DNA from 3 places in the Thermopolyspora flexuosa genome. Region 1 is predicted to be linked to each of the others. Evidence: riboswitches for the same ligand, from Rfam matches in the RefSeq annotation. Region 1 holds a riboswitch; each other region holds the start of a gene.
What was found. A riboswitch is a leader RNA that binds a small molecule or an ion and turns the genes downstream of it on or off. The one in region 1 is predicted to bind cobalamin.
Positions count from the first base shown of each region.

Region 2: it holds a riboswitch for cobalamin, as region 1 does, so the genes downstream of both, cobN (cobaltochelatase subunit CobN) here and FHX40_RS24295 (ribonucleoside-diphosphate reductase subunit alpha) in region 1, are expected to answer to the same signal.
Region 3: it holds a riboswitch for cobalamin, as region 1 does, so the genes downstream of both, FHX40_RS21665 (CbtB domain-containing protein) here and FHX40_RS24295 (ribonucleoside-diphosphate reductase subunit alpha) in region 1, are expected to answer to the same signal.

Region 1 is NZ_VFPQ01000002.1:418,924-423,422, reverse strand. It holds gene FHX40_RS24295 (ribonucleoside-diphosphate reductase subunit alpha) at 1-1,274, opposite strand, end outside; cobalamin riboswitch at 1,418-1,634, opposite strand; gene cydC (thiol reductant ABC exporter subunit CydC) at 1,707-3,449, opposite strand; gene FHX40_RS25600 (ABC transporter ATP-binding protein) at 3,449-4,499, opposite strand, start outside.
Region 2 is NZ_VFPQ01000001.1:5,060,547-5,065,045, reverse strand. It holds gene cobN (cobaltochelatase subunit CobN) at 1-3,334, opposite strand, end outside; cobalamin riboswitch at 3,392-3,513, opposite strand; gene FHX40_RS21700 (precorrin-3B synthase) at 3,572-4,499, shown strand, end outside.
Region 3 is NZ_VFPQ01000001.1:5,050,611-5,055,109, forward strand. It holds gene FHX40_RS21645 (cysteine dioxygenase) at 178-630, shown strand; gene FHX40_RS21650 (rhodanese-like domain-containing protein) at 627-1,046, shown strand; gene FHX40_RS21655 (cytochrome P450) at 1,047-2,249, opposite strand; gene FHX40_RS21660 (hypothetical protein) at 2,457-2,660, opposite strand; adenosylcobalamin (AdoCbl) riboswitch at 2,840-2,988, shown strand; gene FHX40_RS21665 (CbtB domain-containing protein) at 2,992-3,204, shown strand; gene FHX40_RS21670 (CbtA family protein) at 3,214-3,993, shown strand; gene FHX40_RS21675 (putative cobaltochelatase) at 4,166-4,499, shown strand, end outside.

The DNA of each region.
Region 1 (4,499 bases):
CGGTTCGCGGTGTCCTTGAAGGTCATCCACCCGTTGCCGGTCTGCGCCAGCGTGCGCATCATCCGCCCGTACAGGTCGCGGGCCCGCACCTGCCGCACGTACCGGCCGTCCCGCTCGGCGGCGCGGTAGGCGGCGTCGAACGCCTCGCCGTACAGGTCGACGAGCTCGGGCACCTCGGACGGGTCGAACAGCGACCACATCTCGTCGGCCTCGACCCGGCGCATGAACTCGTCCGGGATCCAGTTGGCGAGGTTGAGGTTGTGGGTACGGCGGGCGTCCTCGCCGGTGTTGTCGCGCAGCTCCAGGAACTCCTCGATGTCGGGATGCCACGGCTCCAGGTAGACGCAGGCGGCGCCCTTGCGCCGGCCGCCCTGGTTGACCGCGGCGACGCTGGCGTCGAGGGTGCGCAGCCACGGCACGATGCCGTTCGACCTGCCGTTGGTGCCGCGGATCAGCGCGCCGCGCGACCGGACCCGCGACCAGGCGATGCCGATGCCGCCGGCGAACTTGGACAGCTTCGCCACCTGCGCGTACCGCTCGTAGATGGAGTCGAGCTCGTCGCGCGGCGAGTCGACCAGGAAGCACGAGGACATCTGCGGATGCGCGGTGCCGGAGTTGAACAACGTCGGCGAGCTGGGCAGGTACGCCAGGCTCGACATGAGCCGGTAGAACTCGATCGCCTCGGCCGGGGTGCGCGACAGGCCGCAGGCGACCCGCAGCAGCCAGTACTGCGGTGTCTCGATCACCAGCCGGGATGTCGGGTGCCGGAGCAGGTACCGGTCGTAGACGGTGCGCAGCCCGAAGTACTCGAAGCGCAGATCCCCCGCCGGGTCCACGGCGTCGTCCAGCTCCCGCGCGACGCCCGCGACGAACGCCGCGGTGGCGTCGCCGATGAGGCCCTCGGCGTGGCCGGTCCGGATCGCCTCGCTGAACGAGGTGATGCCCTGGCCGCGGACCTCCCGGTCGATGCGGTCCGCCAGCAGCCGGGCGGCGAGCCGCGAGTACTGCGGCTCCTCGCCGATCAGGTCGGCGGCGGTCTGGATGGTCAGCCGGTCCAGCTCGTCGGCGGTGGCGCCGTCGTACAGGCCGTTGATCGTCTTCGTCGCCACCCGCAGCGGGTCGACGTCGTCCAGATCGCCGGTCCATCGCTCGACCGTCTTGACGACCGTGTGGACCTCGACGTACCCGAGCGCGCCGTCGTGCCCGCGCACGCGCCGCCGCTCCGGCTCACCGGTGGTGGGCCCGCCCGCCGCCAGGGGTCGCGTAATCGTCACCTGTTCGCTCTCCTCGTGTCTCCCGCCACGGAAGGCCACGCGGACGCGGACAGGCCGGGACGCCACCGCGCGCGAACGCATGATGCCGTCGCAGCCGTCGGCCGTCCCGCGCGGCCTCGGACCGCCGCACCCGTCTCGGCTCGGCGGGCACGGCATAGCCGGCAGGTCTTCGGACTCGCGGGCACGACCGGATCACTCCGGTCACCTACTGGCCGTCACTTCCCAGGCCACGACGGGCCCAGTGTGCTCGACGACGGTCGTTCCCGCTCACCGCTGCGGGGCAGTCCCGGACTCGCACCGGGTTCCCTGTTACCCCGGCCGGACTGGATGCCCGGCCGAACCGGCTACGCGGGCCACTATATCTTGTGCCTCTGACACCGTCACGCACCTACATGTCGTGATGTCGCCCTCTGGTGTACCGCAAGCCCGCGGTCAGGCGTCGGGCGGCCACGCCCTTCCGGAGCCGGTGAGCTGGGCGGCCATCAGCCTGGTGTAGGGGCCGGGGCGTTCGATCAGCTCCTGGTGGGTGCCGATGCCGGCGACGCGGCCGTTCTCCAGGACCACGATGCGGTCGGCGGTGAGGATGGTCGACAGCCGGTGGGCGATGATCAGCGTGGTGCGGTCGCGGCGGACGCTCGCCATCGCGGCGGCGACCTCCTGCTCGCTCTCGGTGTCGAGGTTGGAGACGGCCTCGTCCATGATGAGGATCGGGGCGTCCTTGAGGATGGCGCGGGCGATGGCGATGCGCTGGCGCTGGCCGCCGGAGAGGCGGGCGCCCAGCTCGCCGGGGAGCGTGTCGTAGCCGTCGGGCAGGCCGCGGATGAACTCGTCGGCCTGGGCGGCGCGGGCGGCGGCGATGACCTCGTCCCGGGTGGCCTCGGGGCGGCCGAGGCGGATGTTCTCGATCAGCGGGATGTCGAAGAGGTGGACGTCCTGCGGGACCAGGGTGATGAGGCGGCGCAGGTCGTCCTGGGGGAAGTCGCGGATGTCGTGGCCGCCGATGGTGATCGAGCCGGCGTCCACGTCCCACAGGCGCATGAGCAGGCTGGCGCAGGTGGACTTGCCGGCGCCGGAGTGGCCGACCAGGGCGACGGTCTCGCCGGGGGCGATGTCGAAGGTGATGTCGGTGACCGCGTCGGGCAGCGCCGGGCCGTACCGGAAGCGCACATTCGTGAAGTTGACGCGGGGCTCGATCGGGCCGGGCGGCGGCGTGGTGACGCGGTCGGTGACCGGCGGCGGGGTGGTGAGGATCGTCATGATGCGCTCGGCGGCGGCGAGCACGAGGTTGACGTCGCGGGCGACGTCGGTGACGGCGACGACGGGCGCGAACGTGGTCGCGGCGAGGACGACGGCGACGGGGAAGAACGTGGCCGCCAGGCCGCCGGAGGTGACCAGCAGGGCGGCGGTGAGCAGGACGGCGAGCAGGCCGATCGTGGTGAGCGCGTTGGTGACGGCGTGTTCCAGGCCGGAGCGGCGGGCGTGCGCGAGCTTCGCCTCCAGCAGGCGCCCATCCTGTACGGCGAGCCGGTCGAGCTGCCGCTCCCCCGCGCCGGAGGTGATCAGCTCCCGCAGCCCCTGGATCGTGTCGACCGCCTCGGCGTTGAGCTCGCCGAGCCGGGCGCGCAGTTCGGCGCCCTGGGCCTGGGCCCGGCGGCGCAGCCAGGCGGGGACGAGGGCGAGCGCGACGAGCGCGGGCGCGAGCGCGAGCGCCAGGGCCGGGTGGAAGACGGCGAGCGCGGTGAGGGCCGCGACGGGCACGGTCGCCGCGCTCACCAGCGGGCTCAGCGTGTGCGCGAACCACAGCTCAAGCTGCTCCACGTCCGCGATGGCGGCGGAGCCGAGGTCGCCGGAGCGGCGCTGCAGCAGGTAGCCGGGGGCGAGGCGGTCGAAGGCGGCGTAGACCTGGCCGCGCACGTCGGCCAGGACGCGGAAGGCGGCCACGTGGGCGAGGTAGGACTCCAGCCACGGCGTGACGGCGAGCAGCGGAAGCAGCAGGCCGAGCGCGATCAGGCCGCCGCGCAGCTCGTCGGCGGACGCACCGGTGATGGCGTGGCTCACCACCCACGCGCCGACGCCCGCCGACGCCAGGACGACCAGATGGTGGGCGATGCCGCTGAGCACCGCCGCGAGCAGCAGCCACCGGTGCGGGCCGAGGAGCTTGGTGAGCGCGAGCATCAGACGGCTCCTTCCTGGGCGGCGACGAGGCGGGCGTAGGCGCCGCCCCGGTCGAGCAGGCCGGCGTGGTCGCCCTCCTCGACGATCCGGCCGTCGGCCATGACGATGACGCGGTCGGCGTCGCGGACCGTGGAGAGCCGGTGCGCGATCATGATCGTGGTGCGGCCGCCGGTGAGCGCGTCGAGGGCCTGCTGGATGCCGGACTCGTTCGCCGCGTCCACGCTGGAGGTGGCCTCGTCCAGGATCAGGATCGGGGCGTCCTTGAGCAGGGCGCGGGCGATCGCGATGCGCTGCCGCTCGCCGCCCGACAGCTTGAGGCCGCGTTCGCCGACGATCGTGTCGAGGCCCTGGGGCAGGTCGTGCACGAAGCCGGCGCGCGCCGCCCGGATCGCCGCCTCGAGCTCGGCGTCGGTGGCGTCCGGCCTGGCCAGCGTGAGGTTGTGCCGTACCGTGCCGTGGAAGAGGTAGGTGTCCTGCGACACCACGGCGATGAGCGAGCGCAGCTCGTCGAGCGGCAGGTCCCTGATGTCGGTGCCGCCGATCGTGATCCGCCCCTGCTGGGGGTCGAAGAAGCGCAGCAGCAGGGCGGCGACGGTGGTCTTGCCCGCGCCGGAGCGGCCGACGAGCGCGACGCGCTCGCCGGGGGCGACCCGCAGCGTGAACCCGTCGAGGGCGGGCCGGTCCCGGTCCCGGTAGGTGAAGGTGACGTCGTGGAAGCCGACGTCGTGGCGGGAGGCGGTCCCCGAGCCCTGAGCCGGTGCCGGGGCGTCCAGCACCTCGAAGATCGCGGTCAGCGCGGGGACGGCGTTGTAGCTGGAGTGGTAGGCGGACTCCAGCTCCTTCAACGGCCGGAAGCACTCGGCGGTGAGCATGAGGATCAGCAGCAGCTCGGTCGCGCTCAGCTCGCCCGCGACCAGCCGCATCGCGCCCACGCCGAGCGCCACGGCGGTCCCCAGGCCGATGACGAACGCCATGCCGCCCACGTAGGCCACGACGATCGCCATCAGCCGGATCGAGTCACGGCAGAACCGCTCGGCGAACGCGGCGAGC
Region 2 (4,499 bases), on a different contig from region 1:
AGTCGACGGTGGCGGCGAGCTCGAACGCCCCCTTGTAGCCGTGCGCGCGCATCGCCGCGAGCCAGCGCGGGTTCACCACCCGGGCGCGGAAGATCCGCGCGGTCTCCTCGGCGAGGGTGCGGGTGCGTACCGCGTCCGGCCGGGTGGTGTCGCCGAGGTACGCCGCGGGGGAGCGGCCGGTGAGCGCGCGGACCGCGGCGACCATGCCGCCGTGGTACTGGAAGTAGTCGTCGGAGTCGGCGATGTCGTGCTCGCGCACGTCGATGTTCTTCACCGCGACCGCGATCCTGCGGTACGCGTTCTCCATGTCCTGCCGGGCGGGCACGCCGTCGAGGTCACGGCCGTACGCGTGGCCGCCCCACACCGCGTACACCTCGGCGAGGTCGGCGTCGCCCCGCCAGTTGCGGCTGTCGATGAGCGGCAGCAGCCCGGCCCCGTACGCGCCCGGCGCCGGGCCGAAGATCCGCATCGTGGCCCGCCGCCGGTCGCCCCGGTCGTAGGCCCGCACGTGGGCGCGCACGTAGTTCTGCTCGTCCGGCTCGTCGAGCTCGGCCACGAGCCGGACCGCGTCGTCGAGCATCGCCACCACGTGCGGGAACGCGTCCCGGAAGAACCCGCTGATCCGCATGGTGACGTCGATCCGGGGCCGGCCGAGCTCGGCGAGCGGGATCGGCTCCAGCCCGGTCACCCGGCGGGACGCCTCGTCCCACTCCGGCCGCACCCCGAGCAGCGCGAGCACCTCGGCCACGTCGTCCCCGGCGGTGCGCATCGCGCTCGTGCCCCACATCGACAGCCCGACCGAGCGCGGCCAGGCGCCGTGCTCGGCCCGGTACCGCTCGAGCAGCGACCGCGCCATCGCCTGCCCGGTCTCCCAGGCGAGCCGGCTCGGCACCGCCCGCGGGTCGACGGCGTAGAAGTTGCGGCCGGTCGGCAGCACGTTCACCAGCCCGCGCAGCGGCGACCCGCTCGGCCCGGCCGGGACGTAGCCGCCGTCGAGCGCGTGCAGCACGTTGCCGATCTCGTCGGTGGTACGGCACAGCCGCGGCACCACCTCGGTCGCGGCGAAGGCGAGGATGTTCGCCACGGTCTCGCGGCGGTCGGCGTCGGCGTCCGGCAGCAGCGCCGCGGCCACCTCGGGCGCGGCGGCCGCGTCCCAGCCGCGCTCCTCCATCGCCTCGACCAGCGCGCGGGCGGCCGCCTCGGCCGCGTCCACCTCGGCCCGGCCCGCCGTACCGTCCTCGGCGAGGCCGAGCGCCTCGCGCAGCCCGGGGAGCGCGTGGCGGCCCGCCCACATCTGGCGGGCGCGCAGGATGGCGAGCACGAGGTTCACCCGGTCGGCGCCCTCCGGGGCCTGGCCGAGCACGTGCAGGCCGTCGCGGATCTGGGCGTCCTTCACCTCGCACAGCCAGCCGTCGACCTGGAGCAGGAACTCGTCGAACTCGGCGTCGTGCGGCCGGTCCGCGACCCCGAGGTCGTGGTCGAGCCGGGCGGCCCGGATGAGCGTCCAGATCTGGGCGCGCACCGCGGGCAGCTTCGCCGGGTCCATCGCGGCGACCGTGGCGTGCTCGTCGAGGAGCTGTTCGAGCCGGGCGATGTCGCCGTACGTCTCGGCGCGGGCCATCGGCGGCACGAGGTGGTCGACGAGCACGGCGTGCGCCCGCCGTTTGGCCTGGGTGCCCTCGCCGGGGTCGTTGACGAGGAACGGGTAGATCAGCGGCAGGTCGCCGAGGGCGGCGTCGGTGGCGCACGAGGCGGAGAGCGCGGCCGACTTGCCGGGCAGCCACTCCAGGTTGCCGTGCTTGCCCACGTGCACGATCGCGTGCGCGCCGAACTCGTCGGCGATCCACCGGTACGCGGCGAGGTAGTGGTGGCCGGGCGGCAGCTCGGGGTCGTGGTAGATCGCGATCGGGTTCTCGCCGAAGCCGCGCGGCGGCTGCACCATCACCACGACGTTCCCGGCGCGCAGCGCGGCGAGCACGATGTCCCCGTCGTGCACGAACAGCTCGCCGGGCGGCGGCCCCCAGTGCCGCTCGACCGCGTCGCGCAGGTCGGCGGGGAGGGTGGCGAACCAGCGGGCGTAGGCCGCGCCGGAGATCCGCACCGGGTTGCCCGCGAGGTGCTCCTCGGTGAGCCAGTCGGGGTCCTGGCCGCCCGCGGCGATCAGGGCGTGCATGAGCGCGTCCCCGTCCTGCCCGGCCACGCCGGGGAAGCCCTCTCCGAGGTCGTAGCCCGCCTCGGCGAGCCGGGCGAGCAGCCGTACCGTGCTCGCCGGGGTGTCGAGGCCGACCGCGTTGCCGAGCCGGGCGTGCTTGGTCGGGTACGCCGACAGCATGACCACGATCCGCCGCTCGGCGGGTGGGGTACGGCGGAGCCGGCCGTGCCGTACCGCGATGCCGGCGACCCGGGCGGCGCGCTCCGGGTCGGCCACGTAGCCGGGCAGGCCGTCGGCGTCGAACTCCTTGAACGAGAACGGCACCGTGATGATCCGCCCGTCGAACTCGGGGATCGCCACCTGCGAGGCGGCGTCGAGCGGGGAGAGGCCGTCGTCGCTCTCCGCCCAGGCGCGGCGGCTCGTGGTGAGGCAGAGCGCCTGCAGGATCGGCACGTCGAGCCCGGCGAGCGCGCCCACGTCCCAGGCCTCGTCGTCGCCGCCCGCGCCCGCCAGCGCGGGCCGGGTGCCGCCCGCCGCGAGCACGGTGGCCACGAGCACGTCGGCCGCGCGCAGCGTCTCGATCAGCGCGGGCTCGGCGGCCCGCAGCGACGAGCAGTACACCGGCAGCGGGCGGCCGCCCGCGTCCTCGATCGCCCGGCACAGCGCCTCGACGAACGCGGTGTTCCCGGCCACGTGGTGGGCCCGGTAGTAGAGCACGCCGACCACCGGCCCGTCGCCGCCCCCGCGGGTCTCGCGCTCGAGCACGCCCCAGGCGGGGGTGGGCCGCGGGGGCGCGAAGCCGTACCCGGTGAGCAGGACCGTGTCGCACAGGAACGCGTGCAGCTCGGCGAGGTTGGCCGGCCCGCCGTGGGCGAGGTACGCGTGCGCCTCGGCGCACACCCCGCCGCTGACCGTGGACAGCTCCATCAGCTCCGCGTCGGGCACCTGTTCGCCGCCGAGCACCACCACCGGGCGCGGCCCGGCGAGCAGCGCGTCGAGCCCGTCCTCCCAGGCCCGCCGCCCGCCGAGCAGGCGCACCACCACGAGGTCGGTGCCGTCCACCAGATCGGGCAGGTCGTCGACGGAGAGCCGTGCGGGGTTGCCGAGCCGGTAGGGCTTGCCGCTCGCGCGGGCGCTGAGCAGATCGGTGTCCGACGTGGACAGCAGCAGAACGACGGGCACGCCGAAAAACCTCCCTCGGGGTCCTCGCCCCCGTGTCGCGGGTGTCACGACGGCCGGAGTCTCCTGGCTCCCGGATCGACGCTCGCCCCGGCCTTCCCACCCGGACGGGCAGTGGCCGTAGCTGGGGTTCGCTCCCCGGTGACAGTGGCGGGACCGCGCCGGATTCGCACCGGCTTCCTCCGTACCGTCGCCTGGCCCTCAGCCTACGACGGCAAGATCCGGCGTACCATCCATCCCGTGCCGAAGCCCGACGCTCCCAGACGAACCCGCCCCGACGCCTGTCCGGGGGCGCTGCAGGTGCACGAGGCCGCCGACGGGCCGCTCGCCCGGGTCCGGCTGCCCGGCGGCGTGATCCGGGCCGACCGGCTGCGGGTGCTCGCCGACTGCGCGGCCACCCTCGGCAACGGCGTCATCGAGCTCACCTCGCGCGGGAACGTGCAGGTCCGCGGCCTGGCCGGGACAGCCCCGGGGCCGGACGCGGTGCCGGCGGCCGAGGCGTTCGCCGCGCGCATCGCCGCCGCGGGGCTGCTGCCGTCGACCACGCACGAGCGGGTGCGCAACATCGTGGCCTCGCCGTTCGGCGACCGGGACCTGGTCGACGCGCTCGACCGTGAGCTGTGCGCGCGCCCCGGGCTGGCGCGGCTGCCCGGGCGGTTCCTGTTCTCGATCGGGGACCTGGGGCTGGAGGCGGACGTCACGTACGCCGAGGGCCGCCTGCTGCTCGCCGGGCGGGACGCCGGGATCGGCGTGCCGCCGGAGCGGGCCGTGGCGGCCATGCTCGACGCGGCCGAGGCGTTCCTGCGGCTGCGCACCACCGAGTGGCGGATCGCCGAGCTCGCCGACGGCCCGGCGCGGATCGCCGCCGCGCTCGGCGGGGCCGCCGGGGAGGTACGGCCCGCCCCGCCGCAGCCGCGTGAGCCCGGCGTGGTCGCCCAGCCGTCGGGCGGGCTCGCCGTACAGGCCCTCGTGCCGCTGGCGCGGCTCACCCCCGAGCAGGCGCACGCGATCGCCGGTCTCGCCGCCGAGGTGCGGTTCACGCCGTGGCGCACGGTCGTGGTCCGGGACGTGGCCGACCCCGAGCGGGTACGGCACGGCCTGGCGGCGGCCGGGCTCGTCACCGATCCGCGCTCGCCCTGGGTGGGGGTGACCGCGTGCACCGGGCTGC
Region 3 (4,499 bases), on a different contig from region 1:
TTCAGGTTGACTTTGTGGGGAATATGCGGCCATCCTTAGATGCCATGCGTCCCGGACTTCTGACCTGGTCAAACCTGCCCGTCGACCTGCGGCGTCAGGCGAGCGCGCTGTGTCCGGCGCCCGTCTCCGCGTGACCGTAGGCATCGAACCGACGACAGGATCAGAAGGACCGCAACCGTGACCGTGTACACGACCGCCCCCGCCCGCGACCGGCTCGCCGAGACGGCCCGCTCGCTCGCCCTCGACCCTGCGCGGTGGATCCACCGGGTACGGCTCAGCGTCGAGGAGCGCTGGTACGAGCGCCTCCACGTCGACGCCGAGCACGAGATCTGGCTGCTGAGCTGGATGCCCGGCCAGGCCACCGGGTTCCACGACCACGGCTACTCCCGGGGCGCGTTCGCCGTCGCCCTCGGCACGCTCCAGGAGGACGACCTGCGCGTCGAGCGCGACCTCGCGCCCGGCGACGTGCGCGCGTTCGGCCTGAACCACATCCACGACGTGCGGAACGTGTCGCACGCCCCGGCGGTGAGCGTGCACGTCTACTCGCCGCCGCTCAGCCTGATGAACCGCTACGACCGCACCGAGTCCGGCCTGATCAAGGTCGCCGAGGAACGCGCGGAGCAGTGGTGACCCCGCCCCGGCCGCCCGGCGCGCGCACCATCGACGAGATCCTCGCCGACCGGCGCCGCCGGCTGCGCCGCCTGCCGCCCACCGAGGCGTACGCCCGGGTGCGCGACGGCGCCGTGCTCGTCGACATCCGCCCGGCCGCGCAGCGCGCCGCCGAGGGCGAGGTGCCGGGCGCGCTCGTGGTCGAGCGCAACGTGCTCGAGTGGCGGTTCGACCCGCAGTGCGCGGCCCGGCTGCCGCAGGCGACCGGCTACGACGTCGAGGTGATCGTGCTCTGCTCGGAGGGCTACACCTCCAGCCTCGCCGCGGCCGCGCTGCACGAGCTCGGGCTGACCCGCGCCACCGACGTGATCGGCGGCTTCCACGCCTGGCGGCGGGCCGGGCTCCCGGTCACCCGGCCCGCCGTACCCGCGACCTGATCACCAGCGGACCGGCAGCCGCTCCAGGCCGCCGACGATCAGGCCCTGCCGGTAGGTGAGCTCCTCCACCGGTACGGCGAGCTCGAGCGTGGGCAGGCGGCGCAGCAGCTCGCGCAGCACGCTGCGCAGCTCGGCCCGGGCGAGCGCCTGGCCGAGGCAGGAGTACGGGCCGACGCCGAACGCGATGTGGGCGTTCGGGGCGCGGTCGAGCACCATCTCGTCGGCCCGGTCGAACTCCTCCTCGTCCCGGTTCGCCGCGCCCATGCTGCAGATCACCGTGGTGCCCGCGGGCAGCGTGACGCCGCCCACCTCGACGTCCTCGCCGAGGTACCGGGGCAGCCCGAAGCCGGGGTTGGCATCGAAGCGCAGCGACTCCTCCACCGCGGTGCGGACCAGCGACGGGTCGGCGAGCAGGGCCTCCCACCTGCGGCGGTCGGCGAGCAGCATCGCCACCATCTTGCCGATCATGTTCGTGGTGGTCTCGTGCCCGGCCACGAGCAGGCCCTGGGCGGTGAGCAGCAGCACGCGCTCGGTGAGGCCGGTGTCGAGCGTGCCGACGATCTCGAGCAGGTCGCTGATCAGATCGTCGCCGGGCGCGGCCCGCTTCGCCGCGATGAGCGCGCTCATGTATGCGGTGAACTCGTCCTGGGCCGCGTCGATCTCGGCCCGGGAGTACCGGGTGAGGCTGAGCATCGTGTCGGACCAGTACCGGAACCGGTCCCGGTCGGCGTCCGGCACGCCGAGCAGGGCGCAGATCGCCCACACCGGGAGCGGGAAGGCGAGCTTCGCGCACAGGTCGGCGGGCGGGCCCTGGCGCACCATCTCGTCGATGAGGTGCCCGGCCATCGCCTCCAGCCGGGGCCGCAGCTCGGCGACCCGCTTGGCGGTGAACGCCCGGCCCACCAGCCGCCGCCACTCGGCGTGGAACGGTCCAGTGATCTCGGCGTCGCGCATGCTGAACAGCGTGCCCTCGGCGTTGATCCGCGCCGCGTCCTCGGCCGTCAGCGTGCGGGTGAAGCGCGGGTCCAGCAGCAGCTGCTTGACGTCCCGGTAGCGGGTGAGCAGCACCGCCTCGTCCCCGCTGGGCAGCCGGACCCTGCTGATCGGGCAGGTCCGCCGCAGCTCGGCCCACTCCTCCGGCGGCACCAGCGGGGCCGGGTTGGCGAACGGGTAGTCCGGTATGCCGATTCGGGTCTCGCTCACGCTGCCTCCAGGTCTGTGACGTGCAGGTACGGCGGGCCGCCGGGATCGGGCGGCGACGACCGGCGCGCCGGGCCGCATCGGGCCCGCGGCGGACGAGGACGAACCGGCATCGGCATGCCCGAGACCTGCCGCTTCACACCTGCCGGGCGGGTGACATGCCGCCGCACCGTGCGCGGTTTGTGACTGTCCGTCGCGACAGCCATCCCGCTAGTAGGGGCGGCCGGTGCCCTCCCCGGGCAGGTAGCCGCCGTCGTCGGCGTCGGTCCGGCCGGACCCGGCGTCCGGATCGTCCTCGTCCGAGGCCACCCACTCCACGTCGGCGCTCACGTGCCCGGGGCCCGGCTCCGGGTCCGCGGGCCGGGACCGCTCGCGCGGCTCCCGGCGGCCCTTTCCGTCCCTCGCACCGCTCACCGGTCCTCCCCTCACGGCCACGTCTCGGTGTCGTGCCCGAGGGCACCACTGCCCGCGTCGCCGCGCCCCCATGCCGGTCTGACCTGGCCCTGACCGGTCCATGACCGGGTCCGGCGGCGGGTGCCCGCCCGCGGGTACGGCCGGGCCGTACGTTGACGGGGATTGCGGGCCACGGTACGTTTCGAGGGAGTTCGCGGCGGTTCAAGGGAAATCCGGTGAGAGGCCGGTGCGGACGCGCCACTGTATCCGGGACGTCGATCCCGGGAGCCAGGTCGCTTGAACCGTCGTGGGACCTCACCGTATGGGCGCGTTATCCCAGAAGGAGGCACTTGTGAGCGATCTGTCCGCTCCGTCGTCCATTCCCTCGTCTGTTCCCTCGTCCTATCCCCTGGCACGGCTGCGGCCCTGGCTGCTCGCCGTCCCCGTTCTGCTGCTCCTCGCCTACCTGGTGCTGATGGACAACGGAGCGGTCTCCCGGGCGGGCCTGCTCCTGCACGAGCTGATGCACGACGGCCGGCACCTGCTCGGCGTGCCCTGCCACTGAGGGCACCCCATGACGATCCGCACCCTGGTGGCCAGGGGCCTGCTCGTGGGCCTGCTGGCCGGGATCCTCGCGGGCGCGTTCGCCTTCCTCGCCGGCGAGCCGCACGTGGAGCGCGCGATCGTGCTGGAGGAGGCGGGCGCCGCGGCCGGGGAGGGCGCGACGGCACACGGTCACGATCACGGTCACGACCACGGCGGAGCGGCGGGTCACTCGCACGGTGCCGGAGTCGTGGTGAGCCGGCCGGTGCAGCAGGCCGGCCTGTTCCTCGCCACCGGGCTCTACGGGCTCGCCGTGGGCGGGATCTTCGCGCTGGTGTACGCGGGGCTGCGGGGGCGCGTCGGGCCGCGCAACGACGGCCTGCTCGCGATCGTCGCGGCCGGGACCGCGTTCCTCGCGATCGTCCTCGTCCCGTTCGTGAAGTACCCGGCGAACCCACCCGCCGTGGGCGATCCGGACACGATCGACGAGCGCACCCTGCTGTACCTGGTGATGGTGCTGGTCGGGCTCGCCGCGACCGCGGTCGCGGTGGGCACGGCCCGCCGGGCCGGGCCCGATCCGTGGCGGCGCTGGACGGCCGCGGTGACCGCCTTCCTCGTGCCGGTGGTCGCCGCGTGGCTGCTGCTGCCGCCGGTCGACGAGGTGCCCGAGGGCTTCCCGGCCACGTTGCTGTGGGACTTCCGGCTCGCCTCGCTCGGCACGCAGCTGGTGTTCTGGTCGGCGCTCGGCGTGCTGTTCGGCCTGCTCACCGAGCGCGCCACCCGGCGGGCGGCGGTCGCCCCGGCCGGGTAGACCGCGTGCCGCGCCCCGGCGCGTGCCCCGTGCGGCCACCGCGCGGACGCCGTGTGCTCCCGGCCGCGCCGCGGCCCGCCCGGTCCCCGGTCTCCGCCGGCGCGGCGCGCCGGGCCCCCGGCGCGGACGGCGACGGCCGCCGGCTCCCATGTCCCCCGAGCAAAGGCGTTCGATGATCAACTTTCCGTTCAGCGCCGTCGTCGGGCTCGACGACCTCAAGCTCGCGCTCCTGCTCAACGCGGTCTCGCCCCGGGTCGGCGGGGTGCTCGTGCGCGGCGAGAAGGGCACCGCCAAGTCGACGATCGTGCGCGCGCTCGCCGCGCAGCTGCCGCCGGTCGACGTGGTCGCCGGGTGCCGGTTCGCCTGCGACCCGGACGCGCCGGATCCGGGCTGCCCGGACGGGCCGCACGAGCCCGGCGCGCCGCGGGTGCGGCGGCCCGCCGCGCTCGTCGAGCTGCCGGTCGGCGCCTCCGAGGACCGGCTGGTCGGCTCGCTCGACGTGGAGC